Regions from separate parts of the Streptomyces sp. NPDC000410 genome, predicted to be linked through region 1. Evidence: riboswitches for the same ligand, from Rfam matches in the RefSeq annotation. Region 1 holds a riboswitch; the other holds the start of a gene.
What was found. Region 1 has a riboswitch for cobalamin ahead of ABT342_RS20020 (GHMP family kinase ATP-binding protein). Riboswitches for the same ligand answer to the same signal wherever they lie in the genome.
Positions count from the first base shown of each region.

Region 2: another riboswitch for cobalamin. It lies ahead of metE (5-methyltetrahydropteroyltriglutamate--homocysteine S-methyltransferase); the one in region 1 lies ahead of ABT342_RS20020 (GHMP family kinase ATP-binding protein).

Region 1 covers NZ_JBEPDM010000018.1:114,517-129,895, reverse strand. The annotation lists gene ABT342_RS20035 (MFS transporter) at 1-1,024, opposite strand, end outside; gene ABT342_RS20030 (ATP-grasp domain-containing protein) at 1,017-2,276, opposite strand; gene ABT342_RS20025 (cysteine synthase family protein) at 2,273-3,298, opposite strand; gene ABT342_RS20020 (GHMP family kinase ATP-binding protein) at 3,295-4,182, opposite strand; cobalamin riboswitch at 4,318-4,534, opposite strand; gene ABT342_RS20015 (hypothetical protein) at 4,713-5,048, opposite strand; gene ABT342_RS20010 (DUF998 domain-containing protein) at 5,492-6,160, shown strand; gene ABT342_RS20005 (DUF4287 domain-containing protein) at 6,229-6,441, shown strand; gene ABT342_RS20000 (PEP-utilizing enzyme) at 6,507-6,869, opposite strand; gene ABT342_RS19995 (ABC transporter ATP-binding protein) at 7,063-8,889, shown strand; gene ABT342_RS19990 (M24 family metallopeptidase) at 8,917-9,621, opposite strand; gene ABT342_RS19985 (class I SAM-dependent methyltransferase) at 9,651-10,427, opposite strand; gene ABT342_RS19980 (MDR family MFS transporter) at 10,889-12,190, opposite strand; gene ABT342_RS19975 (PLP-dependent cysteine synthase family protein) at 12,187-13,347, opposite strand; gene ABT342_RS19970 (hypothetical protein) at 13,486-13,857, opposite strand; gene ABT342_RS19965 (hypothetical protein) at 14,066-14,497, opposite strand; gene ABT342_RS19960 (ATP-binding cassette domain-containing protein) at 14,599-15,379, opposite strand, start outside.
Region 2 covers NZ_JBEPDM010000020.1:20,863-36,241, forward strand. The annotation lists gene ABT342_RS20780 (S8 family peptidase) at 1-2,056, opposite strand, end outside; gene ABT342_RS20785 (TetR/AcrR family transcriptional regulator) at 2,239-2,838, opposite strand; gene ABT342_RS20790 (class I SAM-dependent methyltransferase) at 2,912-3,766, shown strand; gene ABT342_RS20795 (SDR family oxidoreductase) at 3,782-4,723, opposite strand; gene ABT342_RS20800 (Lrp/AsnC family transcriptional regulator) at 4,764-5,405, opposite strand; gene ABT342_RS20805 (hypothetical protein) at 5,585-5,821, shown strand; gene ABT342_RS20810 (short-chain fatty acyl-CoA regulator family protein) at 5,839-7,245, opposite strand; gene aceA (isocitrate lyase) at 7,697-8,986, shown strand; gene aceB (malate synthase A) at 9,164-10,756, shown strand; cobalamin riboswitch at 10,970-11,176, shown strand; gene metE (5-methyltetrahydropteroyltriglutamate--homocysteine S-methyltransferase) at 11,341-13,659, shown strand; gene ABT342_RS20830 (MFS transporter) at 13,699-14,823, opposite strand; gene ABT342_RS20835 (NADPH-dependent F420 reductase) at 15,001-15,379, opposite strand, start outside.

The DNA.
Region 1 (15,379 bases):
CCACGGCGTCCGAGCGCGGGCTGCGCCGCAGGGCCTCCAGGTCGTTCTTGAGGAACAGAACGATGTCGCCGAGGGTGATGAGCGCTCCGCCGGTGAGGAGGGCCGCCTTCGTACCGAAGGCCAGCACCGCCATGCCGACGGCCAGGCCCGCGAAGCCGGTCACGAGGGCGAGCGGGTAACTCATCCTGCGGATCGCGTCCGAGGCGAGCGGCTGGACGACGATGACCAGCACGAAGCACAGCAGGAGCACCAGGCTGTAGAACTCGCTGGAGGCCCGCTCCACGGCGAACACCGCCAGGTAGTGCTGGAAGTGGAAGTAGAGGTAGAACGCGAGGGTGTTCGCGGCGAAGGGAAGGACCGCCACACCGCCCAGGAGCCCTTCGCCGGAGGGTCCTTCGCCGACGGGGCCCGCACCGCTCCGTTCCACGGACGTCTCGGGGAGCCGTGTGTGGCCGGCCAGGACCAGGGCGAACAGGACCGCCACGGTGAGGAACAGCGGACCGGGCGACGACAGGACGAAGGGCCCGGCGACGAGCGGGCCCACGGCCATCCCGGCGTTGAGGGCCGCGTTGCCCAGCGAGAGGAACACCGGTCGGCGGTGCTCGTCGACGCCGTCCACGAGGTACGCCTTGTTGGCGGGCAGGTACAGCGCGGCACCGCAGCAGGTCAGGATCAGCGCCGCCACGGCCATCGGCGGCCAGCGCAGTGCCGCCAGGAAGCCCACGAACCCGGCCGTGCGGACGGCCAGCGCCCACACCATGGTGCGGCGCAGCCCGATGCGCTCGGCGAGCGCCCCGCCGACGACGCCGCCCGAGAACTGGACGAGCGAGGCGACGGCGAGGACGACCCCGACCGCGCCGAGCCCCATGCCGAGCCGTTCGTGCAGGAACACCGACATGAACGGCAGGATCATGAAGCTGCCGAGCGGGATCAGGAAGGAGCTGAGGAGGAGGAACCGCAGGGGACCGGTCAGCGTGGACAGCACCGCCCGTGCACCGGACCCGGACACCGGGGGATCACCCATCGGACATGTGGCGGGCCGCATGTCCCGGTTCCGGGAAGGGCTCTGTGAGGACGCGTACGGCGCCCGCGGCGGCGACCGCGCAGTGGGTGGCGAGTTCCGCCGTCTCGGCCTCCGCGTAGACGATGCCCGCGTAGCCGCGACTGTCGTCCAGGTGCTCGATCGGGTCGCCGGGCCGCTTGACCGGGTACCAGACGGGAGAGCCCGGCATGTCCGCCAGCCGGTCGAGCCCGGCGACGCCGGTGAACACCCCGGGCCGCGCGGGATAGCCGAGGACGAACGCCACGGCCGGCCCGCCGGGCAGCTCCATGTCCATGAGCGCGGGACGCAGCCCGAGCGCCGTCTCCACCATCGCCTCGTACACGTTCACCCCGAGCGCCCGGCACATGCCCTCGCCGACGAGCGCGCCTCCGATCCGCGGGTTGATCTCCACCAGTTCCGGACCGGCCGTGGTCCAGGCGAACTCCACGTGGGCGAAGCGGTCGGAGTACCCGACGGCCGCGAGCACCTGGCCGAGCCACCGCTCCAGAGCCTCGTGCCGCTGCCGTGGGAACGCGACGGGGAAGGCGGTGATCTCCTCCCGGAACCGCGGCTCGGGCGACATCAGCCGGCTGGATACCCCCAGCAGCCGTGTCCGCCCCGCCCACGACAGGGTCTCCGCGCTGTAGACGGGACCGGAGAAGTAGGGTTCCGCGAACAGACGGCCCTTCAACTGCCGGTCGGCGGCCGCCGGCAGAGCGGCTTCCGCCTCCTCCCTGTCCCGTACGAGCCATACGTTCTGGCTGCCGGTACCGGCGCTGTCCTTGAGGACGGCGGGCAGGCCCACCTCCTTCACCAGCCGCGCGGCCGCCTCGGGGTCACCGGGATCGACCTCCGCGGCCCGCCCCGCGGTCAGTCCGGCCGCGAACAGGCGGTCGCGGACGGCGGCCTTGTCGCGCGTCAGCCGCAGCACCGCCGGGTCCAGGCCGGGCAGGCCGAGGCGGGCCGTCAGCTCGGCGCCGACCGTCGTCCAGGTGTCCGTGGAGCTGATCAGGCCCCGCAGTTCCGGCATCCGGCGTAGGTGTGCCGCCACCGCCTCGGTGTCGAAGGTGTCCGTCGTCACGACGTCCAGTGCGTGCGACGGCAACCGCTGGAGCTCGTGGCCGTACCAGGAAGGGTCCGAGGTCAGGAGGACCAGCTGCTCGCCGAGCCGTTCCGCGGCCCGGACGAGGTGACCGAGACCGAAGGTGAGCGATTCCAGGGATACGACGGTCATGCGGCCGGCTCCTTCCAGGGCGCCGGGGCCGCGGCGCGGTTCCACGCCATCGTCGACCACGGCATGGACATCGCTTCGGGGGTGTCGACCTCGACCGGTTTGAGCGCGGCCGGGTCCAGGGCGTCCCGGTGGCGGGAGTGGACGCTCTCGACGTAGCGGTGGCCGGTGTCGGCGCCGATCACCACATGGAGCCGGTCGGGGTGCCGGCGTGCCTCGTGGATCGCGGCCAGATGGGCGGCACCGCTGGACAGACCGGCGAAGACGGCGTGGTCGCGCAGCAGGGCGACGGTGCCGGACATGGCGTGGGTGAAGTCCATCCAGTGGACGGCGTCGTAGAGCGCGTGGCGGACGTTGTCGAAGACGATCGAGGAGCCGATGCCGGCGATGATGGCGGCGGGGTCGTGGTGGTCCTGGCTGCCGAAGGTCACGCTGCCGAACGGCTGGACACCGACGAGCCGGACCGAAGGGTCCCGGCGGCGCAGGTGCTCGACCAGCCCGCCCGTCGACGCCCCCGATCCGACGCCGCCGACCACGGACAGCGGCCTGTCGTCCCTGACCGCGGCGGAGACCAGGTCGGCGACCTCCCGGTAGCCGAGGTAGTGCACGTTGTCGTGGTACTGGCGCATCCAGTGCACGTCGGGCCGTGCGGCGAGCAGTTCCCGCACTCGCCGCACGCGTAACTCCTGGTCCAGCTTGAGGCTCGGCGACGGAGTCACCTGTTCCACCGTGGCGCCGAGGACTTCCAGTTGGGCCAGTGTCGTCGCGTCCACGGTGGTGGACGCGACGATGTGGCACCGCATGCCGTAGCGGTGACAGGCCAGTGCGAGGGCGTAGGCGTAGATGCCGCTGGAGCTGTCCACGAGCGTCTGGCCCGGCCTGATCACGCCGCGGTCGCGCAGGTCGCGGACGGCGGCGAGCGCCGAGTAGACCTTCATGGACTCGAACCGGATCAGGACCGTGTTCTCCGTGAGCCGGACGAGGTCGGGGACCTTGAGCGCGTCGGTGATGTGAGGGTGGATCACCCATAGCCTCCTCGGGCGAACGAGCACTGGTGGCCCAGCGAGTGGAAGAAGGCGGACAGCTCGTTCTTGACGGCGGGAGCAGGCCGGCGACAGAAGAGGTATCCGACGAGAGAGCCGGTATGGGCGACGAAGACCCCGTCCGCCCCGAAGGCCTCGCGCTCGGCGAGGACGGCGTCGAAGGTGCTCTTGGGCAGAGCCTCCTGGGACAGTACGGCGCTTGTGGTCGCCGCCCGGGCGACCGCCGGCGGATCCCCGGCGGCGAACCCTTTGAGCAGGTCGGTCAGGCACCTGTCGTACTCCGCCGCACGGCGCCGGTAGTGCCCCAGCAGCAGGGGGGTGACGGCGGCGGTGTCCACGGTGCCCGGCTCCGTGATGAAGGCGGTGTGGAAGCCGATATCGGTGCCCAGTCGCCGGACGACCCGGTGCCGGCCACTCAGGTAGAGCGCGAACTCGTCCAGGAAGACGCTGTCGGCCCGCTCGATCGCCGACAGGATCCCCATGACGACGTCGGGGTCGTACGGCAGGGAGAAGACGCGGAACAGACAGCGCAGCGTCGCCACGATGTCGGCGGTCGAACTGGCCATCCCCACGCCGACGCCCAGGTCGGAATGGGTGCTCCAGCGGCCCGGCGGCAATGTCAGCCCTAACCGGTCCAGGAACAGATCCACGGCCGCCGCCGTCTTCTCGCCGAACGGCGGTGCCTGCCGCGGCCCCGTCTCCCGGGTGAAGTACACCCAGGAGTGGCGGTCGACGGGGAACGACACGATCGCGAATTCCGGATCGCCGCCCGCCCGCAGCGGTCCTTGGTACAGCTCGCCCAACGTACCGTGGCAGACGCCGGCGACTGTCGCTCCGAAGCCCCGGACGCGATGCTCCCCGGTCACGAACACGCCCTCCCTCGCCGCCCCGGCCCCGAGCACGTGGGTCGACGGGGAGAAGGCGCCGCGTCGCGTGTGCGCGCGCCGGCCTGCACCGTCGACCCAACCCTCGAGGCCACCGTGAACAGCGCGTGCGTCCGTGACACACGCGCGCAGTGGCAGGTCTTCGGACTCGTGGGCGCGTCGACCGGTGGCTCCGGCGACTCCTACCGGCCGTCGCTTCCCGAACCCTCATGGGGGTCAGTGCTGTTGACGGCTTTCGTTCTCACTCACCGCTGCGGGACAGTCCCGGATTCCCACCGGGTTCCCTCTTACGACGCGTCGTGTACGGACGCGAACCGACTGCGCTGCCAGCGTAGTGGCGCACCCAGGCAGCGTGACAGAGGGGCCTCGGGCATTGTCTTGATTTCCGCTGCTCCGGGCGCGGCCGACCGCACCTCGTCGTGGCGGCGGCGGGCGGGTACGCCGAGGTCGCGGGGGCGCGGGGCCCGCGCGACGAGCGCCGGGCCGCTGCCCCGTCCGTCCCACGCGCTGGCTTATTGCCCATGGCTTGCAAATACTGAGCAGGCGCATCCACCTCGGTGGGCAGCCGGCCGGACGCCGGCGGCGCCGGTCCCCGTGTCGTACCAGCGCACGGCGTCGTGCTCGCCCGGCAACAGGTCCGCCCGTCCGGTCTCGGTGGCCGGCGCGGCGTGGCGATGACGCCGGCCGATGCGCCGGTCGTCGACGCGGGGGAACTCCACCCGGGAGTCGTCCAGCAGGGTGTGGGCCATGCTGCCCGCGGCCGTCCTGGGGTGGGCGGTGATGCCCGCGGGCAGGGACCCGCCGAAGTCCTCGCGGCCGTCCGTCCCGACATCAACGTCGTTCGGCACGCCGACCGCGTGCCGGCCCTCACCGAGTCGGCCTGCCCCTTCCGGATCGACCCCGGACTGGGGTCTCGCCCGTCACGTCCAGGTCGGCGACGTCGACCTGTTCGGTCACCGGTGCGAACGAACCCGGCAGGTGGGGGACGCGGGTGGGGTCGAAGCGGGGCGGCGTGTGCGTGCTCACGGGACCTCCCGGAGGCGCCCGGCGGGATCGCGGTGGGTTCGAGGGGGCGGCCGTCCCTCCGTGGGTGTGCGCGGACGGCACTTTCCCGTGAAACGCGGTACGGGTGCGGCTGCCAGGCGTCCCGGCGAGGCCGCCCGCCGTGCGGCCCACCCGCGCGGCCCGGGGGGTCGGAGGCAGGTGATGTGGATCACGTTCGCAGGGCCGATGACTCCGGTCCCCGGCACCGGTCATATACGCGACAACACCATGACGAGGAAGGTTCCCCATGGCCCACACGCTCGGCGCCGCCCACCACGCCACCCACGCCACGACTTCGCCGCGACCGGCGGCGCGCGGACTGCTGGCCGGCGGCCTCGTGGCAGGCCCGCTGTTCCTGGCCGTGGGCGTCACCCAGGGACTCACGCGCGACGGCTTCGACTTCACCCGCAACGCGATCAGCCAGCTCGCCCTCGGTGACCTGGGCTGGATCCAGACGGTGAACTTCGTGGTCACCGCGGCCCTGTTCGCCGCCGGCGCGATCGGGCTGCGCCGGGTGCTGCGCGGCGAACCCGGCGGGGTGTGGGGACCGCTCCTGGTCGGCGTGTTCGGCGCGTCGTTCCTGGCCGCCGCCGTCTTCCCCGCCGACGCCGGGGCCGGATTCCCCGTCGGGGCTCCCGACGCCACCTCGCTCAGCGCGCACGGCGCCGCCCACATGGCCGGCGGCATGGTCGGCTACCTCGCGCTGTGCGCCGCGTTCCTCGTCCTGGCCCGACCGCTCTCCTCCCGGGGGCACCGCGGCTGGGCCGTGGCCTCCCGTATCGCTCCCGTGGGTGTGCTCGCCGGGTTCGTCGGCTCCTCCGCCTCGGTCCTGGCCTTCACCGCCGGGGCGGGGCTCGGCCTGGCGTGGCTGACCGCGGTGACGGCCCGTCTGCTCACCGACACGGAGCACCACTAGCCGGCCGCTGATCCATCGAGCACCATCGACACCATCAAGATCATTTCGCTGATGAAACGGAGCATCCCATGACCGACGCCGTGAAGGGCCCCGCCAGCTACTTCCCCTCGATCGAGAAGAAGTACGGCCGGCCGATATCCGAGTGGCAGGACCTCATCCGCTCCTCTCCGCTGACCAAGCACATGGAGCTCGTCTCCTGGCTCAAGGCCGAGCACGGCCTGGGGCACGGGCACGCCAACGCCCTGGTCGCCCACACCCTCGCCGAGGGCGCCGGCCAGTAGGCGACGGGCGGCGCCGGTACGGGACCGGCCGCCGCCCCCCTCCGGGCAGCGCCGCCACGCCAGGGCTATGCCGCCCTGAGGACCTCCACTGTCCCCTGCCCGCCGTCGACGCGGATCCGGTCGCCCGTCCGGATCCGCGTCGTCGCGTTCCCGCAGCCCACGACCGCCGGGATGCCGAGTTCGCGGGCGACGATCGAGGCGTGCGAGAGGTTCGCGCCGGCATCGGTGACGATCGCCGAGATACGCGTGACCGCTCGGACCCGCGGATCGAACTCGCCCCGGACCACGTGGGACAGGCCGGAAGAAGCGACGGGTGCAGCTCGTACGCCGCCCGCCGCGCCGGTACGGCCGCCGGCGGTGCCCCGTCCCCGCCCAGCACCCGTCTCCTCGACCGTGCCGAGGCCCGCCAAGTGCCGGTCGAGCCACATCCCCTGGCACCGGCGCGGCCGGCGACCGTGATCGGGTTCGGCGCCGGGCCCCGGGGGTGCCCGGCCATGCGGTACGCCCCGAAGGTCCGGTATCCCCGGTGCTGGGTGGTTGGAGAAAAATGCTTGGACCGCGCGGGTGCCGTCGCGGGACACTGCGAATCCTGTCGTTCCGGTCCGATGAAGCAGGGTTGGGATGGGATCGTCTGAATCGCGCAAGGGTTCGCCGGGCAAGGGTCCGGTGCTCCTGGCACTTCGTTACTACGGACGGGAGCTGGCCCGGCTCCGGTGGCTGACCGTACCCGCGATGCTGCTCCCGGCACTGGGCAACATCGGCCTCAACTACATCGCGCCGCTGGTCGTGGCGAAGCTCGTCGGCCGGATCGCGGAGGGCACAGGTACCGACATCGGCTCCGCACTGCCCTACGTCCTCGGCTTCGCCGCGGTCCTGCTGCTCGCCGAGGCTCTGTGGCGCATCGGATACCACTGCCTGAACCGTCTCGACGCCCTCGGCATCGAGCACCTGTACGTGGTCGGCATGGACGAGCTCTTCGCCAAGGACGCCGCGTTCTTCCACGACAACTTCGCCGGGTCGCTGACCAAGCGGGTCCTGAGCTTCGCCCGGTGCTACGAGGACTTCGTCGACACACTGACGTTCCAGGTCGTGGGCAGCCTCGTACCGCTGGTGTTCGGATCGGTGGTGCTGTGGCAGTACGAACCGCTGCTCGTCCTCGCGCTCCTGGTGCCGATCACGCTGACGGCGCTGTGCGTGACGCCTCTGGTCCGCCGCCGCCAGGCACTCGTCGACCAGCGGGAGGAGGCGATCGCCCGGGTGTCGGGCCACGTCTCCGACAGCCTGATGAACATGGACACGGTCAGGGCCTTCGCCGCCGAGGAGCGCGAGGCCGCCGAGCACCGGTCGCGGGTCGCGGAGTCGAGGCGGCTCACGCTGCGTTCCTGGGACTACGGCAACCTGCGCATCGACACCGTCGTCGCGCCGATGTCCGTGCTGACCAACGCGCTGGGCCTGCTGCTCGCCGTCGCGCTCGCAGGCAACGGGTACGGCGTGGAGGCGGTCGTCGTCGCCTTCGCCTACTACACCAGCGCGACGCGGATCATGTTCGAGTTCAACCAGATCTACCGCCGCCTGGAGAGCTCGATGACGGAGGGCGCGCAGTTCACCGAACTGCTGCTGACCCCGCCGACCGTGTGCGACCCGGAGTCCCCCGAGCCGCTCCTGTCGAAGTCCGCCGACGTGAGCTTCGAACAGGTGACGTTCGCCCACGGGGGCGGCAAGCCGCTCTTCGAGGGCCTCGACCTGGACGTGCCCGGCGGCACGAAGATCGGCCTCGTCGGCCGGTCCGGCGGCGGCAAGACCACGCTCACCCGGCTGCTGCTGCGGATGACGGACATCGACTCCGGCCGGATCCTGATCGGGGGGCAGGACATCGGCAAACTGCGCCAGGCCGACCTGCGCAGTCTCATCGCCTACGTCCCGCAGGACCCGGCGATGTTCCACCGCACGCTGCGGGACAACATCGCGTTCGCCCGGCCGGACGCCACCGACGCCGAGATCCGCCGCGCGGCCGAGGCGGCGCATGTCACGGAGTTCGCCGACGCGCTCGCGGACGGCTTCGACACCATGGTGGGCGAGCGCGGGGTGAAACTGTCCGGCGGACAGCGCCAGCGGGTCGCCCTCGCCAGGGCGATCCTGCGCGACGCGCCGATCCTGCTGCTCGACGAGGCGACCAGCGCCCTGGACTCCGAGAGCGAGATCCTCGTCCAGGACGCGCTGTGGCGGCTCATGGAGGGGCGTACGGCGCTCGTGGTGGCGCACCGGCTCAGCACGGTCGCCACCATGGACCGGCTCGTGGTCCTCGACCGCGGCCGGATCGTCGAACAGGGCACGCACCAGGAGCTGCTCGCCACGGACGGCGCCTACGCGAAGCTGTGGCAGCACCAGTCGGGCGGCTTCCTCGACGACCTCGACGACACCACGCCCGCGCCGGCCGACCTGCACTGAACCCGGGCGGGGCGGCGGGGCGGACGGCTACTCCAGGTCGAGCAGTTGCTCGTAGAAACCGCCGAAGCCATGTCGCTCGTCGATGAGGTGGATCTCCAGGATCCAGTGGCAGCGCCACCCCGCCCGGTCGGTGCGGCGGATGGGGTGGTCGTTGTCCGGGGTGATGTAGGACTCGGCCTTGGCGCCGTCGATCGTCTCGTGCGGGAACTCGCCCACGAGGTGGCCCGCGTGCCATCCGCCGAGGGTCCAGCCCGCCTTGGCGGCGAGCGCCTGTACCTCGGCGTGGAGCTGCCGGCCCGTGATGACGGGATCGGCGCGGAACGCCTCCCGGCCGGCCGCGAAGATCACCGGCAGGTCGGCGCGCAGCCGGTGCTTGGCCGGGTCCTCGCCGAGGACGAAGGTGCGGCCGAAGTCCGCCTCGTACTCCTCGAAGATCGGGCCGAAATCGGCGAAGGCGATGTCGTCCTCGCCGATGATCCGGTCCGGAGGGTTCTCCCGGTACGGGAAAACGGTGTTCGGCCCGGAGCGGACGATCCGCTTGTGCCAGTGCTTGGTGGTGCCGAACATCTCGTTCGCGAGGTCCCGGATCCGGTCGCTGACCTCGCGCTCGCCGGCTCCGGGCGCCACGATTCCCCGTGACTCCACCTCCGCGAACAGGGCCACGGCCTTGCGCTGGGCCTCCACCAGGCCAAGGGCACGCAGCTGTTCGTCCATGCGGTCGGGTACTGCCATGGTGCTGTTCCTCTTCCTCTTGCTCGCCGTCACGGGGTCGCGCGCACGATGACGAGCGACCCCTCGTGCGTCGGTTGTGTGCGCAGCTGCCCGAAGCGCTCGTCCCAGGCCCCGGAGGCGAGGTCGTCGCGCAGCTGCCGGTCGAAGCGTTCGCGGACGCCGTCGTCGACGAAGCTCCACGCCGAGCAGGCCTGGCGGGCGGCGGGGTCGAGGAGCATCTCGGGGCGTCCGTAGTACGCCTCGTTGAAGCCGTCGGTACAGTCCAGGGGGATCGGTACGGCCTGGACGCTGCTGTCTCCGCCCAGCGCCGCGGCCATCTCCTCGACGGGCGGGTAGCGGCGGGCCTCGGTGTCGAGGACCTCGGGCGCGTACTCGTACAGCCAGAAGTCGCGTACGAGCCGCGGGTCGCAGGTCAGGATGACGACGGGGCCGCGGGTGACGCGCCGCATCTCGCACAGGCCCGCCGTCACGTCGCTCCACTGGTGGACGCTGAACAGAGTCATCGCGCCATCGAACTCGCCGTCGGCGAAGGGAAGTTCCTCGGCGACGGCGTTGACGGCCGGGGCGAGGCGGGCGGGGCGCTGCGCACGCATGGACTCGGACGGTTCGACGGCCGTCACGGACCGGGCTGCGCTCTCGTAGGATCCGGCGCCCGCGCCGATGTTGAGGACGGTACGGGCCCCGCCGAGGGCCTCGGCGATGGCCTGGGCGATGCGGGCGTCGGGCCGCCGGTAGGCGGAGTATCCACAGCCTATGGCGCCGTAGTCGACGTCTCCGGCGCTGCCGTCCTGGGTGCGTGTGGTCATGGGTCCTTACCTCGCCTCGTGAGCAGGAACAGGGGGATGGGTGCTGCCCTCGCGCGTCGCCGGTGGTGAAGGCCCGCGCGGGGGACGGGAGGTGCCGCCGCCCGCCGTCATCTCAGCTCCTCCGGACTCCTGCGCCCGAACACGCACCACACCCCTTGCATATTGCACCCAAGAGAGTGTCCCCGTAAATGATCTGGCAAATGCTCGGCTGATCGACCAAAAGGCTCACATCTGCGGTTTCGGATGATGGACCCTCGTGACGTCGATGCACGGTGATCCGATGCCACGTGCGCGACCTGTACCGGCCAGTCTGGTGCACCACACCCGGGTGGCACGCCGTGTTCCGGCCGTTTTCTCGGGTGACACCGCCGACGGCTCGGACACCCGGCTCCGTGACGGCCGACAACAGTGCGGCCGACGGGGGTTCCGTCGGCCGCACCGTCATGTGGGGCCCGCGCCGGTCAGGCGGTCACGGTCCGGCGTTCCTCCTCCGCCTCGGCCGGCGACAGCCGGCCGGTGCGGTGCAGCGCGTGGAGCGCGGCCGCGCACGCCAGGCCGAGTGCGCAGAGCGCCACCCAGGGCAGGGCCGGCACTCCGGCGTCGCGCGCGGCGTCCAGCGCCATGCCGGTGAGCAGATTGCCGAGCGTGATACCGATTCCGCAGACGGTGTTGTAGAGGCCGTAGTGCGTGGCCACGAGACGGTTGCCCGCGAGGCGGACGATGGTGTCCATCTCGAAGGGGTAGGCGATCATCGTGCCGAGCGCGAGCAGCAGCGCGGACAGGGCCGGGGGCAGCCCGGCCAGCAGCCACAGGCCCGGCCCGCCGTCCGGTACCGGCACGGCGGAGGCCAGCAGGAGCGGGAGGAACGCCGCCCCCATCGCCAGCAGCCCCCAGGTCAGCGCCCGGCCCGGTGCCATCCGGGCCTTGCACCAGGCGGTGACCCTGGTCTGGAAGGCGATCGTGCTCAGCCCGGAGACCGCGAAGAGGACCGCCACCGCGGCCGTGCCGAACTGCCCCTCCCCACCCAGTCGTCTGACCTCCAGTGGGAGGGACAGGTAGACCTGGAAGGACATGACGTACGAGCCGATCATGGCCACGGAGAACAGCAGGAACGGACGGTTGGCGAGGATCCCGCGCCACTGCCGCAGGACGCCCTCGCGCACCCCGGCCGCCGTGTCGGATCGGTCGGCGCGGCGGGCCGGCAGGGCCCGGATCTGGATGACGCTCAGGATCGCGAAGATCCCTGCCGCGACCAGGCAGGTGATGCTGAAATCGATGCCGGTCAGGACCATGCCGACCAGCGGGCCGAGCAGGATGCCCGCTTGGTAGAAGACGTTGAACAGGGCGAACGCCTCGACGCGCCGCTCGCCGGCGCCGGCCGCCAGGTAGGCGCGGGAGGCGGGGTTGAACAGGGCACCGGCCAGCCCCGTCGCGGCGGACGCGGCCAGCAGGGCGGGGACGGACTCCACCAGCCCGAGGGTCGCGAAGCCGGCGGTGCGCAGCACGAGCCCGGCGATGATCATGGGCTTGTAGCCGAGGCGGTCGGCCAGTGTCCCGCCTATGAGGAACATGCCCTGCTGGCTGAAGTTGCGGACGCCGAGGATCAGCCCGACCATCCAGCCCGCCAGGCCCAGCGGCCCGGCCAGATAGGTCGCCAGATAGGGCATCAGCATGTAGAAGCCGAGGTTGATGGTGAACTGGTTGACCATCAGCAGCTGGACGCTGCCGTCGTACGAGCGGACTTGGGCGAGCGTGTTCTTCACCGGGCCTGCCCCTGCCGGTCCGCCGCGCCCTTCACGCCGGTTTCGCCGTCGGCCTCGCTGTCGGACTCGTTCTCGCTCCCCGCTACGAGCGTGAGCGGGTCGACGACGGTCGTGCACCGGGTCCAGCGGGTGACCTCCTTCTCGTCCAGTCGGCCGATGAGGTCCGGTTCCGGCGCCGGCGGGGAGTCGAGCAGGCCGTGCGCGGCGCAGTAGCCGTCGTCGTAGACGGTGCCGAGGTACCGCTGGGGGCCGTCGGGGAAGATCGCCGCGATGCGCGCGTCCTTCGGGAGCGACCGGGCCAGCCAGCCGGCGACCAGCGCGACCGCGCCCACGCTCCACCCGCCGGTGGCGTAGTGGGAGCCCGCCAGCTGACGGCAGGTCCACACGGCTTCGGAGGGGGAGACCCAGTGCACCTCCGTGAAGTTGTCGTAGGCGACGTTGCGGGGGTAGATGCTCGACCCCAGTCCGCGCATCAGCCGCGGCCGGGCCGGCTGCCCGAAGATCGTCGAGCCGATGGTGTCCACTCCCACCAGCGTCAGGTCGGGGTAGAGCTGCCGCAGGACGCGCGAGATCCCCGCGGAGTGGCCGCCGGTGCCGACGCTGCACACCAGCACGTCGATGTGCCGGAGCTCGGTGGCCAGTTCGAGGGCGAGCGGGGTGTAGGCGGTGGTGTTGTCAGGGTTGTTGTACTGGTCCGGGCACCAGGAGTCGGGATGCCGGGTCATGAGCTGCTGCACGCGGTCGCGGCGCGCCTGCTGCCAGCCGCCGGAGGGATGGGGCTCGGAGACCACGTCGACCTGGGCGCCGTACGCGACGAGCAGCCGGGTCATGGACGGTTCGAGGCCCGGGTCGGTGACCAGGGTGACCGGGTGGCCGTGGACCATGCCCGCCAGCGCGAGACCGAGGCCCAGGGTTCCGCTCGTGGACTCGATGATCCTGGCGCCCGGCTTCAGGTCGCCGCGGGCGCGGGCCCGTTCGACCATGTGCAGACCGGGACGGTCCTTGATGCCGCCGGGGTTGAAGCCCTCCAGCTTGGCCCAGAAGCCCCGGCCCGCAGGCGCGAGCGGTTCGGAGATGCGCAGCAGCGGGGTGTTGCCCACCAGCTCCGACAGGGCCGAGCGGCCGGTGGACGATGTGTCGGTGGTCGAAGAATGCATGTCTGTGCCTTCGTTCGTTCGATGATGGCGTCGGTCGGTCGTTCGCGTGGCATGCCGTGACGGCCGGGAATCAGCAGGGCGGAGCCCCGGGCCGGAGGACGGCATGCGGCAGCCGCGTGCGGCTGCGCGGCGAACGGCCTAGATGAGCCACCGGCAAACGTCGGCCAGTGTGGAGCGACCGGTGCGGGCCATGGAGGGTCTGCCGGAGCAGAAGGCCGCCGAGGCCGTCTGCTCCACCGGCAGCGCACCGACCTGCAAGGAAGAAAGCGCGGCGGGCGCGTCGGCCGGGCGCTGGGGCTCGCCCGTCGACGCCGACGCCGACGCGGTCAGGCAGGGAGGCGTACAGGCCGAACCGTGGCCGTGCTGCGGGCGCTCCGGGTGTTCCTGTGTGTCGGAGGGCTCCGCGTGTCCGGCGTGCGTGGCCGGTGCGGACAGGGAGAGGTGCCGGTGTTCGTCGTTGGCGAGGTACGAGGAACAGTGCGCGGCGGCCAGGAGCAGCACGCTCAGCACACATGTGAGCAGAACCCCCGGCCAGGACGGGACCGGGACCGGAGTCCGGTGGGCCGAGCGCGGCAGGGGTGGGGTCAGGGGGAACACAGATCCTCCGAGCGGCAGCCACTTCCCCGTCCGCAGGGGGCGGGAAGCGACATGGGCGGGTGCGCGCGGGCAGCAAGAACTCACATTCGGCGCGCGCGGGGGGCGTCGGAAGCTCCGACGCCTACACCTGAAGGACGACCTGTGCTCTGCAGAACGCGGAGGAGGCGGCAGGGGATTGCCGCACGTGCTCGGCCGGCCGCTCAGGACCGGAACTCGGAGAAGTACGACGCTCGTGCGGGGCGTCGGCGAGGTCGGGCTTGCCCGCCGCGGACGACGGTGCGCCCGCAAGGCGCGCACCCTCCACCGCCGAGTGGCCCTCGCTCTCGGAACAGCCCGCGGCGGATGTCGCCACCTGGCCTTCCGCGCTCACCGAGGAGACGGGGACGGAGATGGAGACGGCCTGTACGGCCGCTGCTTCGCTGTCGTGTTCCGCTTCCGCCAGCGAGCAGCACACGCCGAGCAGGCCGAGCAGCAGCAGGGTCAGCCCGGCAGTGACGAGCCGACCCACCTGAGAAGGGGTCGACTCGCCGCCGGAACGCGACCAAGCTGTCATCACACCGTGATCATAGCCCGCGTCCACAGGGGCTTGGGCACCCTTCCGAAAGAGCGTGCGATCCAACGGTGCGCGTCTGCAACGGATTGAAGGGTTTTCGGTCAGGAGCCGACGTAGGCCGCCAGGTGTTCGCCGGTGAGGGTGGAGCGGGCGGCGACGAGGTCGGCGGGCGTGCCTTCGAAGACGACCGTGCCGCCGTCGTGGCCGGCGCCGGGGCCGAGGTCGATGATCCAGTCGGCGTGCGCCATGACCGCCTGGTGGTGCTCGATGACGATGACCGACTTGCCGGAGTCGACGAGCCGGTCGAGCAGGCCGAGCAGATGCGCGACATCGGCGAGGTGGAGGCCAGTCGTCGGCTCGTCGAGGACGTAGACGCCGCCCCTCTCGGCCATGTGGGTGGCCAGCTTGAGCCGCTGCCGCTCGCCGCCGGACAGGGTGGTGAGCGGCTGGCCGATGGTGAGGTAGCCGAGTCCGACGTCGGCGAGACGGTCGAGGATGCGGTGCGCGGCAGGCGTGTGCGCCTCGCCGGAGCCGAAGAACTCCTCGGCCTCCGTCACCGACATCGCGAGCACCTCGCTGATGTCGCGGCCGCCGAGGCGGTACTCCAGCACCGACGCGTCGAACCGCTTCCCCTCGCAGTCCTCGCAGGTGGTGGAGACGCCGGCCATCATCGCCAGGTCGGTGTAGATCACGCCGGCGCCGTTGCAGGTGGGGCAGGCGCCCTCGGAGTTGGCGCTGAACAGCGCCGGCTTGACGCCGTTGGCCTTCGCGAACGCCTTGCGGATCGGGTCGAGCAGTCCGGTGTACGTGGCCGGGTTGCTCCGCCGCGAGCCGCGGATCGGGCTCTGGTCGACCGAGACCACGCCCGCGTCGGCGGGGACC
Region 2 (15,379 bases), on a different contig from region 1:
CCAGGGTCACCGTCGTTGCCTTGTCGACCTCCAGCACCGGCTGGATCAGCAAGTCGACGCCCTTCGCCGTGTCCGAGGGGTCCTGCGCCATGACCGACTCGAGGACGTATGTCCCCTTCGGCAGCCGGAGCTTGACCGTGCCGGACGGGTCACGCTTCAGTTCCTGGCCGTACCAGGCGCGTCCGACGGCGGTCGCGTAGTCGGCGGTGGGCTTGCCGTCGCGGCCGATGTGATGGAACGTCACGTCGTACGCCTCCTTCTCGCGCTCCACCACCGCTGCCGTACGTACGCTCTGGCCGCCACCGGTGGCGGTGACGAACGCGGAGTACGCGCCGTCCAGCGTGCCGCCCAGCTTCGTGTCCGCGATCAGGTCCACCGAGGCCGTGCCGCCCGCCGGGACGGTCAGCAAGGTCGCTCCGAGGGCGAAGAAGCCGTCAGGGGCGGGCTGGCCCTCGGGGTCGGTAGCGGTGACGGCGAGGTCGAGGGTGACGTCCTTGTCGCCGGCGTTGCGGTAGGTCAGCTTCTCGGTGAGGGCCGGGTCGTCGGTGTGCGGCCACTGGGCGAGGCCGAAGTTCAGCGAGACGGGCTCGGCGAACACGGTCTGCTGCATGGCCCGGTCGACCTGGACACGACCGCTGCCCTGCGCGGACGCCGGGTACGGGCCGCCCTTCGTGGAGCCGGTCAGTACGCCCTTGAGTTCGGCCGACTTCCAGTCGGGGTGGCGCTGCTTGAGGAGCGCGGCGGCACCGGCGACGTGCGGGGCCGCCATCGACGTACCCGAGATCGTCAGGTACCCGTCCGGCTTCTGTCCGACCTCGCGCTCGATGAGGCTGCCCGGGGCGGCGGCAGCGGTGATGTCCACGCCGGGCGCCGTGACGTCGGGCTTGATGGCGCCGTCCTCCGCACGCCTCCGGCTGGAGAAGTCCGCGAGCGCGTCGCCGTCGTCGACCGCTCCGACGGTCAGCGCGGCGTCCGCGCTGCCCGGCGAGCCGACGGAGTCACCGGTGTTCCCGGCGGCGACCGCGAAGAGGATGCCCTTGTCGGCGGACAGCCGGTTGACCGCCGCCTCCAGCGGGTCCACCTCCTCGCTGTCGAACCCGCCCAGGCTGAGGTTGACGACGTCCGCGCCCTGTGCGGCCGCCCACTCGATGCCCGCGAGAATGCTCGAGTCGGTTCCGTAGCCCTCGTCGTCCAGGACCTTGCCGCTCAGCAGCTCGGCCCCGGGGGCCACTCCCTTGTGCGTGCCGCCCGACGCGGCACCCGTGCCCGCCGCGATCGAGGCGACGTGCGTCCCGTGGCCGTTGCGGTCCTTGGCGTCCGCGGCGGGGCTGAAGTTCTGCTCCGCGATCACTTGGCCCTTGAGGTCCGGGTGGGTCGCGTCGACGCCGGTGTCGAGTACCGCGATCTTGACGCCCTTGCCGTCGTACCCGGCGGACCACGCCGTGGGCGTGCCGATCTGCGCGACGCTCGTGTCGAGGGTCGCCTTGCGCACGCTGTCCAGCCAGACGCGACCGATTCCGGAGGCGACGGTGGCATCGGTGCCCTTGCGGTCGGTGAGGGCCGCCCACAGCTCGCCCGCGTCCTGGCGGGGTGTCAGTACGGCGTCGGCGTTCAGGGACTTGAGGGAGCGCAGGACCTTGCTGCCCCCCGCGGCCTTCACCTCCGCCTTGGCCTGCGGCGCGGCGGCGCCCGCGTAGCCGACGATCACCTTGAGCGCGCCGCGCTGCGCCTTCACGTTCTCGGCCCGGGACAGTTCGGTCACGTCGAACAGCCGGGGGTCGAGCTTTCCGTCGGAGATCAGCCGCTGCGCGTCGGCCGGGACCACGTGCGTGTGCCCGTCGACGGTCCGGGCCTGGATGGGTACGCGCTCGCGGCCCTTGGCGCGCTCGATGTCGACCACCTGCCCCTTGGCGTCGACGCCGACCCGGTCCCCGGTGATGAGGGTGATGGTCCGCTGAGCGGCCCCGGCCCGCTGCGCGCTCTTCGCCGGAGCGGATATGAGCTCAGGCTCGGCGACGGCCTGGGCGGAAACGGCTGGCGCCGTGGAGAGAACCACGGCCGCGCAGGCGACCGTGGCTGCCAGCTGTCGGCGATGGACTTGTCTGCCTCTGTGCAACTTTCCCCCTGCTGAAGGACGTTCACCTGCCTCGGGGCATGGCTGCCCCTGTGACTAGTTGTTGCCCGGTGAGGCGGAAGTGGTTCACGGTTCGGCGCGGGATCGTCGGACGGGGCCGGTGTTCACTGCCGTGGTTCGCGCACGACCCCGGCGATGACCGTGGTCACGACCCTGCGGACGGCGCCGGCCTCCGGCGGGGCGCCCTTGCGGTCGGCGAAGAGCACGTGACCGGTCCCGATCAGCGTGGGAGCGAGGATGTCGACGTCGGCGTCCGCCGCGACGCGGCCCAGTTCGCGCTCGGCGGTGAGGTAGGCGGCGATCACGGCCGTGGCCTCCGTCAGTACCGGGATGCCGGTCGGCGTGGTGCGGCGGAGCCGGGCGCGCAGGTCGTCCCGGGAGGTGACGAGGCCGACGATCGCCACGGCGACCGACCCGAACAGGTCCGTCAGGGCGACGGTGAGGTTGTCGGCGACCGTGCCGGTCCCGGCCGAGTCGCGCAGGGCGGCGGCCTGATGGGTGATCCGGCCGATGCGGTCCAGCACGAGCTCGGCGAGAAACGCGTCGAAGTCGGCGAAGTGCCGGTGCAGGACGCCCTTGGCGCAGCCCGCCTCGGTGGTGACCGCCCGGCTGGTCAGCGCGCTCGGCCCGTCGCGGAGCAGGACGCGTTCGGCCGCGTCGAACAGCTGCTCACGCACGTCTCGGATGGCCACCCCTGTCGGCACCGTTCATCTCCTTCCGCCCTCGCCCGGCCCGTTCCGATTGACGAGTGGGCGATCGCCCACTCATAGTGGGCACATGCCCACTTTACCTCCGGAGCGAGCACCGCTTCCCGAGCACCAGCCCCATGAACAGCGGCAGTTGGCGGAGTCCTTCGGCTCGGACGCCGAACGCTACGACCGTGCCAGGCCCCGCTATCCCGACGCGCTGATCGACCGGATCGCCACCGGCAGCCCCTGCCGCGACATCAAGGACGTCCTCGACGTCGGCTGCGGTACCGGAATCGTCGCCCGGCAGTTCCTGGCGGCAGGCTGCGGGGTGCTCGGGGTGGAGCCCGACGCCCGGATGGCCGAGCCGGCGCGCCGGCTCGGGGTCGAGGTCGACGTAGCGACGTTCGAATCCTGGGACCCGCACGGGCGGGAATTCGACGCGGTCGTCGCCGGCCAGGCCTGGCACTGGATCGACCCGGTCGCGGGAGCGGCCAAGGCCGCGCGGGTACTCAGGCCCGGCGGCCGGCTGGCGGCGTTCTGGAACGTGTTCCGGCTTCCGCCCGACGTGGCGGAGGCCGTCGCCGAGGTCTACCGGCGGGTGCTGCCCGACGCGCCGTTCGATCTCCAGGGGATGACGAAGCAACCGCTCGACGGCTACCAGGCGCTGTTCACCAAGGCCGCCGACGGGATACGGGAGGGGGGCGGCTTCAGCGACCCGGAGCAGTGGCGGTTCGACTGGGAGTGGCACTGCACCCGGGAAGCCTGGCTGGACCAGATGTCCACCCATGGCGCCGTCACCCGGCTCCCGCCGGACAGGACGGCGCAGGTGCTGGAGAGCGTCGGGGCCGCCGTCGACGCGCTGGGGGGCAGCTTCACGATGCGTTACGCGACGGTGGCGGTCACCGCGACGCGGACCGGTGCCGCGCGACCCGACGCCGTGTGACCAGGCACCGGGCCATCAGCGATGGCCCGCCCAACTGTCGGGCGCGCGGCCGTCGATGTCGGTGAAGCCGTACGCGCGGGCCAGCTCGGCCGAGGTCACGGACTGCTGGTTCCACCGTGCCCGGCCGGGGTCCGCGGCCAGTGCGGCGATGCCACGGCCGATGTACCGGGGTGACTCGGACACCTCGAATCCCCCTGGCGCCGAGGGGTACCCGTCGACCGAGCCGTCGAGAGCGTCGCGCCAGTTGGCTTCGGTCACGCCGAAGTTGTCGAGCATCATCTCCGAACGCAGCCAGCCCGGCGTGACGGCGACGGCGGTCGCGCCGTGCGGTTCGAGTTCGTGGCCCTGGGAGAAGGCCAGGCGGTTCACGGCCACCTTCGCGAGGTCGTAGTACACCGAGATCCGGTAGTGGTCCGCGTTGTAGGCGGCGGTGCCGTCGGTGATCTCGGCCAACAGCCCGCCGGGCCGCTCGACCAGCAGCGGCAGCAGGTGGTGCGAGGTGATCAGGTGGGTGTCGACCGCCAGCCGCAGGATGCGCAGACCGACCTCCAGGTCGTGTCGCCAGATCGGTGTGTCCCAGGTGTGCGGGGGTCCCTTGAGCACCTCCGCGCCCCAGATGGCGTTCACCAGGACGTCGACACGGCCGAACTCCGCACGCAGTCGTGCGGCGAGACTCCGTACCTGTGCGGACTCCAGATGGTCGACCTGGACGGCGATCCCGGTCCCGCCGAGGCTCGTGACCAGCTCGGCAGTCTCCTCGACGGTCTCGGAACGGTCGTAGTCCGACCGGATCGAGCCCGTACCGGCGCGGCTGCTGCGTCCGGTGCAGACGACCGTCGCACCGGCCTCACCCAACGCGGCCGCGATGCCACGCCCGGCACCACGGGTGGCACCGGCCACCACGGCGACCCGGTCACGGAGCGCGTCACGATCAGGGGAAGACAGGGAGGAGCCCATCGCCCCAGTGTGGCACCGCCCCGCCGGTGGCGATGGCCCGTCAGCTCTCCCGAGCGAACCCGGCCCGCTTGTACGTCCGCATCAGCAGCGCCGTCTCGGCCGAGCTCACGCTGTCCAGCCGGGCGAAGACCCGGGCGGTGAACGCGTGGAGGTCCCGCAGGTCGCGATGGCTGGAGTAGCCGAGCAGGCTGGTCGTGCCCGAGGTGACGAGCAGCTGCCGTACGGCGGGTTCGCCCGCCAGGAGCCGGGTCGCCGCGTCGAGCCGGCTGTGCGGCACGCCGAGCTGGAACCGTGCCTCGACCGGGTAGCCGAGGAAGGCCGGGTCGGCGTGCAGCCGCAGATGCAGGATGTGCGAGCCCATCAGCCGGGCCAGCCGCCGCCGCGCGGTGGTCTCGCCCACGCTCAGCTCCCGGGCCAGGCGCGTGGTGGACATCCGGGCGTCGTGGCGCAGCAGCTCGACCAGGCGCCGGTCGAGGTCGTCGACGGAGATCGGTTCCGGCAGCGGCCTGCCCTCCATCGCGCTGCGGCGCACATCGGTGGGCTCGTCGTCGTACGGCGCCCAGTCGCTGGCCGTGAGCAGCAGCCGCAGCATGAGCGAGGAGTGGATGTCCCGTACCCCCTCCAGCCGCCCGACGACGTCGTCGACCAGCGACAGCAGGGCTTCGTGATCGGGCGCGAGCAACTCGACGAAGACGTCCAGCGCGCCTGTCGCGACCTCGACTCGCCCTGGAGACCGTCGGCCACGACTACGCCGACCTGCGCCAGGACATCGCCATCGGCCGCAGCTACCTGGCCGCCGCCGAAGCGCTGGGCCGCACGGTCCCGCAGTCCGACCCGAACCTGCGCGGCGGCTCGACCGACATGGGCAACGTCTCCCACGTCGTCCCCACCATCCACCCCATGATCGGCTACGACTGCGGCGACGCGATCATGCACCACCCGGATTTCACCCGCTACGGCACCACGGCGGCCGCCGACCGCGCCGTCCTCGACGGCGGCCTCGCCATGGCCTGGACCGCCATCGACCTGGCCACCGACCCCGGCCACCGGCAGCGCCTGCTCCGCCGGCTCGCCGACCGGGGCGGCCGACAGCACTGACACCCCCTGGGGGAGCCTCAGTTCGGTCCGTCGGACACGGGGTAGGGCACGAAGGTGGTGCTGTTCTCGTCGGCCGCCAGCGTCCGGCCGAGGGGTGGCACGGCCCGCTGGGGGCAGTCGAGGCGTTCGCAGATGCGGCACCCCATGCCGATCGGTGTGGCGGCCGAGACGTTGTCCAGGTCCAGGCCGTCGGAGTAGACGAGGCGTGCGGCATGCCGGATCTCGCACCCCAGCCCGATGGCGAAGGTCTTGCCGGGCTCCCCCCACCCGCCCCGGTGACGGGTCACGGCACGGGCGGTCCACAGGTAGCGCTGCCCGTCCGGCATCGAGGCGATCTGCACATGGATGCGGCCCGGGGCGGCGAAGGCCTCGTAGACGTTCCACAACGGGCACGTGCCGCCGACCCGGGAGAAGTGGAAGCCGGTCGCGGACTGCCGCTTGGACATGTTGCCGGCGCGGTCGACGCGCACGAAGGAGAAGGGCACTCCGCGCAGTCGGGGGCGTTGGAGGGTGCTGAGGCGGTGGCAGACGGTCTCGTAGCCGAGGCCGAACCGGTCGGTGAGCCGCTCGATGTCGTAGCGGCATTCCTCGGCGGCTGCGTGGAAGGCGCGGTAGGGGAGGACCAGAGCGGCGGCGTAGTAGTTGGCGATCCCGATCCTCGCCAGTGACCACGTGGTGGATCCCTTGTCGTAGTCCTCGGAGGCGAGGCGGGAGAGCTCGCCGTCGTACTCCAGCAGGGCGAGCTGAGTTGCCATCCGGAAGGCCTGCTGACCGGGGCGGAGCCGGTTGGACAGGTGCAGGACGCGGCCTGCGGGATCGTAGTGGTGCAGCCGGTCGGAGTCGGCGGCCAGGCGCACGCCGTGCCCTTCGGCGAGACGTGCGGACAGTGCGCGCAACACCTCGCCGGGGCGGATGCCGATCGTCCGTGCGAGGCTCTCCGCGGCGAGGTCGGTGTCGTCGAGGTAGTTCTGCCGACGGTAGAAGAACTCCCGGATCTCCTCGTGCGGCGAGCGCGGCAGAGCGCTGTCGGCGGGGCCACGGCCGTCGGCCGCCGGGGCCAGCCGCTCGGCGAGGGCCTGGTTGCGCCGGCCGAGGCCCAGCAGGACCTCGGCGACGGCGGGCATGCGCGACGCCAGTTCCGCGAGATCGGACGGGGAGACCCGGGCCTCGGCGACCTCGGTCGCGAGGGCTTCCCGCAGGTCCGCGAGGAGTCTGCTGGTATCCCGTTCGGAGAAGAATCCCGGATCCACCCCGAACGCCTCGGTCAGCCTCAGCAGCACAGGAACGGTCAGCGGGCGCGAGTCGTGTTCCATCTGGTTCAGATAGCTCGGCGAGATCGCCAGCATCCGGGCCAGTTCGACCTGGCTGAGCCGTCGTTCCTCCCGTAGCCGCCGCAGCCGCGCTCCGGCATAGGTCTTGCTCACCGCACTCCCTTCCATCGGCGCAGGCGCTGGTGCGCTTCCCCGTACGGGGGCGCAGTGCCCGAGGCTCGTGCAAGCCTACGCACGCACGCACCGAATCCGCCCTTGGCAAAGTTGGCAAACCTGGCGAAGAAGATGCGCAGAAGTTGGCAGACGTCCATGGTTGTTGGCACTCAGTGCCACTGGCAGAGTCGTCATGCGGCCCGCCGGACCCGGCGGCCGGAGCGGATATCCTGGCACGATTCACACCCTGACGTCGGAGATCCCGGCAATTCCGGCCCCGGCCAGCCCGTCACCATTGCTCGCTCCACCCGGGCACGGGCGGGCGGGCCGCCCCACGAGGCACGACACCAGGTGTCACGCCTTCGCACTGTTGACGAACACAGGCACACAGCTCCACAGACACACAGCCACACAGGCACACAGGCACTTCGAGCGAAACCGGGAGACGGTCATGGCGCAGGCAGGGACGGCGACGGAGACGGCCGAGCAGCTGGCACAGCGGTGGGCGGCGGACCCGCGCTGGGCCGGGATCGAGCGCACGTACAGCGCCGAGGACGTGGTGCGGCTGTCCGGCAGCGTCCGGGAGGAGCACACCCTGGCCCGGCGCGGCGCCGAGCGCCTGTGGCGGCAGCTCCACGAGCGCGAATACGTCCACGCTCTCGGCGCGCTGACCGGTGGTCAGGCCGTGCAGATGGTGAAGGCCGGGCTGCAGGCCATCTATCTGTCGGGCTGGCAGGTCGCCGCCGACGCGAACCAGGCCGGGCACACGTACCCCGACCAGAGCCTCTACCCGGCCAACTCGGTTCCGCAGGTGGTGCGGCGCATCAACAACGCGCTGCTGCGCGCCGATCAGATCGCCACCGCCGAGGGCGCGGGCGACACCACCGACTGGCTGGCGCCGATCGTCGCCGACGCGGAGGCCGGATTCGGCGGCCCGCTCAACGCCTTCGAACTGACCAAGGCGATGATCGCCGCCGGCGCGGCGGGCATCCACTACGAGGACCAGCTGGCCTCCGAGAAGAAGTGCGGCCACCTCGGCGGCAAGGTCCTCGTCCCCACCGCCCAGCACATCCGCACCCTCAACGCGGCCCGCCTCGCCGCCGACATCGCCGACGTCCCGACCGTCATCGTCGCCCGTACGGACGCCCTCGCCGCGAACCTGCTCACCAGCGACGTCGACGAGCGCGACGCGCGGTTCGTCACGGGCGAGCGCACGGCGGAGGGCTTCTACCGGGTGCAGAACGGCATGGCCCCCGTCATCGCCCGCGGCCTCGCCTACGCCCCGTACGCCGACCTCATCTGGGTGGAGACGGGCACCCCGGACCTGGCGCAGGCCCGGGAGTTCGCCGAGGCGATCCACGCCCGGTACCCGGATCAGATGCTGGCGTACAACTGCTCGCCCTCCTTCAACTGGAAGGCGGCCCTGGACGACGACCGGATCGCCAAGTTCCAGCGCGAGCTCGGCGCCATGGGGTACCGCTTCCAGTTCATCACGCTGGCCGGATTCCACTCCCTCAACCACGGCATGTTCGACCTGGCCCGCGGCTACGCCGAGCACGGCATGACCGCCTACGTCGAACTCCAGGAACGCGAGTTCGCCGCGCAGGCGCACGGCTTCACCGCGGTCAAGCACCAGCGCGAGGTCGGCACCGGCTACTTCGACCTCGTCTCCACCGCCGTCAATCCCGCCTCCTCGACCACGGCGCTGAGCGGCTCCACCGAGGAAGAGCAGTTCCACTAGGAACACCCGCGACGGCTCCCGCGCGTCGTACCCGGGACCGCTCGCTCCCCGGCCTCGCTCCCCCGGCCTCGTTCGCGAGGCCCGGCCCCCGCACGTCAAGAGCATCCGTAGCCAGGTGAGGGCCGGACAGCCGTCCGTCCGGCCCTCACCCTCACCGCTCACGCTGAGGAGCCCCTCATGTCCACCACCGAGCTGACCGCTCGTGTCCAGGTCCTCGGCGCACCCGGCGACCGCTTCGACGAGATCCTCACCCCCGAGGCGCTGGACTTCCTCGCCCGCCTCGACGCCGCCTTCGCGGGCCGCCGGTTCGAGTTGTTCACCGAACGCCGCCGCCTCGCCGGCCGACTCGCATCCGGCTTCCCGCTCGACTTCTCCCGCGCCACCACCAACATCCGCAACGACTCCGACTGGCGCGTCGCACCGCCCGGCCCCGGGCTGACCGACCGCCGGGTCGAGATCACCGGCCCCCCGGACCGCGACACGGCGGCTCGCGCCCTCAACTCCGGTGCCCAGGTGTGGATGGCCGACTTCGAGGACGCCACCTCCCCCACCTGGGAGAACATCGTGGGCGGCCAGCTGACCCTGCTGGACGCCGTCGAGCGGCGCATCGACGTCACCGCGCCCGACGGCGAGAAGCACCGGCCCGGCGACACAATCGCCACCCTCATGGTCCGCCCCCGCGGCTGGCACCTCACCGAGAAGCACCTGGTGATAGACGGCCGCCCGCTGTCCGCGTCCCTCGTCGACTTCGGGCTCTACTTCTTCCACTGCGCCCGGCGGCAGATCGACGCCGGCCGCGGCCCGTACTTCTACCTCCCCAAGATGGAGCACCACCAGGAAGCCCGCCTGTGGAACGACGTGTTCGTCCTCGCCCAGGACCTCCTCGGCATTCCGCGCGGCACGATCCGGGCGACCGCCCTCATCGAGACCGTCACCGCGGCTCTGGAGATGGAGGAGATCCTCTACGAGCTGCGCGAACACAGCGCCGGGCTCAACGCCGGCCGCTGGGACTACCTGTTCAGTCTGATCAAGAACTTCGCCCACCGGCCGGACTTCACCCTTCCCGACCGGGACCGGGTCACCATGACCGCCCCGTTCCTGCGGGCCTACACCGAACTGCTCGTACGCACCTGCCACAAGCGCGGCGCGCACGCCATCGGCGGCATGGCCGCCCACCTGCCCGGCCCGCACGCGGCGGCACACGAAGCGGCACTCATCCGGGTCCGGCTCGACAAGGAACGCGAGGCGGAGGACGGCTTCGACGGCACCTGGGTCGCCGATGCGGCCCTCGTCCCGCTGTGCCGCGAGATCTTCGATGGCGTCCTCGGCGGCCGGCCCCACCAGCTCGACCGCACCCGCGAGGACGTCCACGTCACCGCCGAGGACCTGCTCGCCGTCCGCCGCACGGCGGGCCCGCCCACCCTCGACGGCGTACGCGCCGGCATCGCCCTCGCCCTGCGCTACTTCGACGCCTGGCTGCGCGGCCAGGGCGCCGTCCCGCTGGGCGGTCAGATGGAGGACGCCGCGGCGGCCGAGATGGCCCGCTGCCAGGTCTGGCAGTGGATACGCCACGGCGCCGTCGACCGGGAGACCGTGCTCGCGATGCTCGACGAGGAAACCGCCGCGCTCGGTGCGCAGTATCCGTGGGCCAGGGTGGACGAGGTGCGCGACATCTTCGAACGTACCGCCCTCGCCAGGACGCTGCCCGAGTTCTTCACCACCGACGCCTACGCCCGCCACCTCGTCCACCGCTCGGACGTGCGGTCGTGAACGGGGCCAAGGACGACCGGAGCTGAGGGGCTCCGGTGACGCAGAGGGGTTGAGGGACCCGCTGCTGCGGGAGGGCGTGGAACAGTGGGAGAGACTGTTCCACGCCCTCCCGCGTTTCCGCGGTCGCGCCGCCCGCGTGTCTCGCATCACCGTCCGGATGATGAACAGTGGTGTCCGCGTCCCCTCAGGGGCTCTAGGCTGGCCGGTGCAGCTGGTTCGCCGTGCCCGCCAGGTACGCGCGTCGTAAGAGGGAACCCGGTGGGAATCCGGGACTGCCCCGCAGCGGTGAGCGGGAACGACCGCCGTCATGAGCACTGGGTCCTTGTACGGGCCCGGGAAGCGACAGCCAGTAGGTGTCCGCCGGGAATCCGGCCGGACGAGCCCGCGAGTCCGAAGACCTGCCCGTTGCCCGTGTGCGCCCATGCGCACCCGGTGATCCCGGTGACCTCGAGGGCGGGTCGGCCTACATATCTGACGGACACGTGTGTCATCGACGCACGGCGGCGTTCCGTCCGGTCTGCGGCCCCTTCGCGCCCTCACCCGTCCCCGGGTGCCCACAGGAGTAACTCGCGAAGGAGAGTTCCGTGACAGCGAAGCCCGCATCCGCGGCATCACGGGCCACCGTGTACGGCTACCCCCGCCAGGGACAGAACCGTGAATTGAAGAAGGCCGTCGAGGGCTACTGGAAGGGTCGCGTCACCGCCGATGCCCTGGAGCGGACGGCCCGGGACCTGCGCCGTTCGAACTGGCAGCAGTTGGCCGACGCCGGTGTCCACGAGGTCCCGACCGGTGACTTCTCGTACTACGACCACGTCCTCGACACCAGCGTGATGGTCGGCGCCGTCCCCGCCCGCCACCGCGCCGCCTTCGCGGCGGACGCGCTGGACGGGTACTTCGCCATGGCCCGCGGCACCGAGGACGTGGCGCCGCTGGAGATGACGAAGTGGTTCGACACCAACTACCACTACCTGGTCCCCGAGCTGGGTCCTGACACCGTGTTCACGGCGGACTGCGCCAAGCAGGTCGGAGAGCTGGGCGAAGCGCTGGCTCTCGGGCTCTCGCCCCGTCCGGTACTCGTCGGCCCGGTCACCTATCTGCTGCTGGCCAAGCCCGCTCCGGGTGTCGCTGCCGGATTCGAGCCGCTGACCCTGCTGGACCGGCTGCTGCCGGTGTACGCGGAAGTGCTCGCCGCTCTGCGGGACGCCGGGGCCGAGTGGGTGCAGCTGGACGAGCCCGCGCTCGTCCAGGACCGCACGCCCGCCGAGCTGAACGCCGCCGGGCGCGCCTACCGCGACCTCGGCGCCCTCACCCACCGGCCCAAGCTGCTGGTCGCCTCGTACTTCGACCGGCTCGGCGACGCGCTGCCGGTCCTCGCCAAGGCCCCGGTCGACGGCCTGGCGCTCGACTTCACCGATGCCGCCTCCGCCAACCTCGACGCCCTGGCCGCCGTCGGCGGGCTGCCCGGCAAGCGCCTGGTCGCCGGAGTCGTGGGCGGCCGCAACATCTGGATCAACGACTTCGAGAAGTCGCTGGCCACCCTCGGCACCCTGCTCGGCATCGCCGACCGCGTCGATGTCTCCGCCTCCTGCTCCCTGCTGCACGTCCCCCTCGACGCCGCCGCCGAGCGCGACATCGACCCGCAGGTGCGGCGCTGGCTCGCCTTCGCCCGGCAGAAGACCGCCGAGATCGTCACCCTCGCCAAGGGCCTGGCCCAGGGCACCGACACCATCGCCGCCGAACTCGCCGCCAACCGCGCCGACCTCGCCTCCCGGGCGGGCTCCGCGATCACCCACGACCCGGCGGTACGGGAACGGGTGGCTGCCGTGACGGACGCCGACGGCCGCCGCTCCCAGCCCTACTCCGCGCGCGCGGCCGCCCAGCGCACCCGCCTCGGCCTCCCGCTGCTGCCCACCACCACCATCGGCTCCTTCCCGCAGACCACCGAACTGCGCACCACCCGCGCGGACCTGCGCGCCGGCCGCCTCGACACCGCCGGCTACGAGGACCGGATCAAGGCCGAGATCCGGGACGTGATCGCCTTCCAGGAGAAGACCGGCATCGACGTCCTGGTGCACGGCGAGCCGGAGCGCAACGACATGGTGCAGTACTTCGCCGAACAGCTGACGGGCTATCTCGCCACCCAGCACGGCTGGGTGCAGTCGTACGGCACGCGCTACGTCCGCCCGCCGGTCCTGGCCGGAGACATCTCCCGCCCCGAGCCGATGACGGTGCGCTGGGCGGCGTACGCCCAGTCGCTGACCGACAGCCCGGTCAAGGGCATGCTCACCGGCCCCGTCACCATGCTCGCCTGGTCCTTCGTCCGCGACGACCAGCCGCTCGGCGACACCGCCCGCCAGGTCGCCCTCGCCCTGCGCGACGAGGTGAACGACCTGGAGACGGCGGGCAGTTCGGTGATCCAGGTGGACGAGCCGGCCCTGCGCGAGACGCTGCCGCTGCGCGCCGCCGACCGCGCGGACTACCTGGCCTGGGCCACCGAGTCCTTCCGCCTGGCCACCAGCGGCGTGCGCCCGGACACCCAGATCCACACCCACATGTGCTACGCGGAGTTCGGCGACATCGTGCAGGCCATCGACGACCTCGACGCGGACGTCATCAGCCTGGAGGCCGCCCGCTCCCACATGCAGGTCGCCCGTGAACTCGCCGGACACGGCTATTCGCGCGAGGCGGGCCCCGGCGTGTACGACATCCATTCCCCACGCGTCCCGGACGTCTCCGAGGCGGCGGCCCTGCTCCGCAAGGGACTTGAGGCCATCCCCGCGGAGCGTCTGTGGGTCAACCCCGACTGCGGGCTGAAGACCCGCGGCTGGCCCGAGACCCGCGCCTCGCTCGACAACCTCGTCGCCGCGGCGCGCGCGGTCAGGGCGGAACTGTCCGCTTCCTGAGCCGGACGTGGCCGGTGAGGAGCACGCCCGTACGGCTCCTCACCGGCCGGGAGGCGGGCGAAGTGCCGCGTACGTACCCGCGCACGCGGCGACCACCATCACACAGCCGGCGAAGACCAGCCCCGCCGCGCGCAGTCCGAGCGCCATGGCCATGGCTCCGACGCCGACCACCGGCAGGGAGATGCCCAGGTAGGCGACGACGAAGAACGCCGAGATCGTCCCGCCCCGGTGCCGCGCGGGGGCGGCGTCGCTGACCAGGCTGAGCGCGGCGCGGAAGGCGAGGCCCTGTCCCGTTCCGCCGCACAGGGCTCCCAGGACGAGCAGGGGCAGCGAGTGGGTGATCAGCGACGTGGCCACCAGCATGAGGCCCACGACCAGTACGCCGCAGCCGACGGGCAGCGCACGGCGCGCGCCGACCTTCCCGGTCAGCGACTGTCCGATCGTCGATGCGAGGAAGACGGAGAAGACGACGGCGCCCGTGACGGCCAGATTGTGGACGTCGAGGGTCCTCGCGACGAAGCTCGGTGCCACCGCGGTGAAGAGGCCCAGCAGGGCGAATCCGGCGAACGCCGCCACCGACGCGGGCACGAACACGCCCTTCACCTCGGGCGGCACGGAGACGCCCTGGGGCCGCAGCGGCGGCCATCGCTCCGGTTCCCCGACGGTTTCGGGCAGCAGCCAGATCAACGCACAGGCCGCCGCCACCAGAGCCAGATAGACCCAGAACGTCAGCGTCAGCGGCCGGGGCGCGTACTGCGCGAGCACCCCGGACAGCAGGGGCCCGCAGCCCAGGCCGCCCATGTTCGCGGCGGTGGCCGCGAACCCGGCACGCGCCCTCCTGGCGGGCCCCGCGATCTCGATGACGGCCGCCGTCGCCGTGCCGCTGAGCAGCCCCGCGGCGAAACCCGACAGCAGCCGTCCCGCGAAGAGCAGGGGCAGGCCGCTCTCCAGGAGGAAGCAGCACGCGCTCCCGGCGGAGAAGGCCATCGCCACCAGCAGGACGGGCCTGCGGCCGACCGCGTCCGAGTAGTTCCCCGCCACCAGAAGGGCGGTGATGACCGCGATCGCGTACACGGCGAAGACGACCGTCACCATCAGCTCCGAGAAGCCGATCTGTTGCTGGTAGAGCCCGTACAGCGGGGTGGGCAGCGTCGTCCCGACCATGCCGATGGCGAACACGACGGCCGCCGCCCTATAGCCGAGCCGCCCTCCCCCGCCGCCGCCTCGGCCCCCGCGAACGATCACGCCCACACGATACGAGCGGCGATCCGCCGCCGGCGTCAGGCTCGGCGCCGTCACGCCCGTACGGACGCACGCCCGGGTACGCGCCGGGCGGCGTCCTCAGCCGCGCCGGGCCGCCGCCAGGGCCGTGCGCAGCGTCCCGGTGTCCGCGCTCGCGCCCGGGTCGTCCAGGGCGAAGCCGCGGCCCTGCGGGTTCTTCGCGTACGGGACGACGTAGGCCGGGGTGTCGCGCTGGAAGCGCCAGCTGTCGGCGAGGAGTCCGGCGTCCAGCGCGTCGTATCCGAGGAGGTCGAGCAGCCGGGTGGCGGCCGCCTTCGCGTCCAAATCGTCGCCGGCGATCGGCAGCACCGAGCGGTCGGCGGCGCCCGAGGGCCGGGCCAGCACGGCCAGGTGCGCGAAGTAGATGTTGTTGAACGCCTTGACGACCCTGGCGTCCGGCAGATGCCGCTGGAGCAGTTCGCTCGTGGTGGTCTCCTCC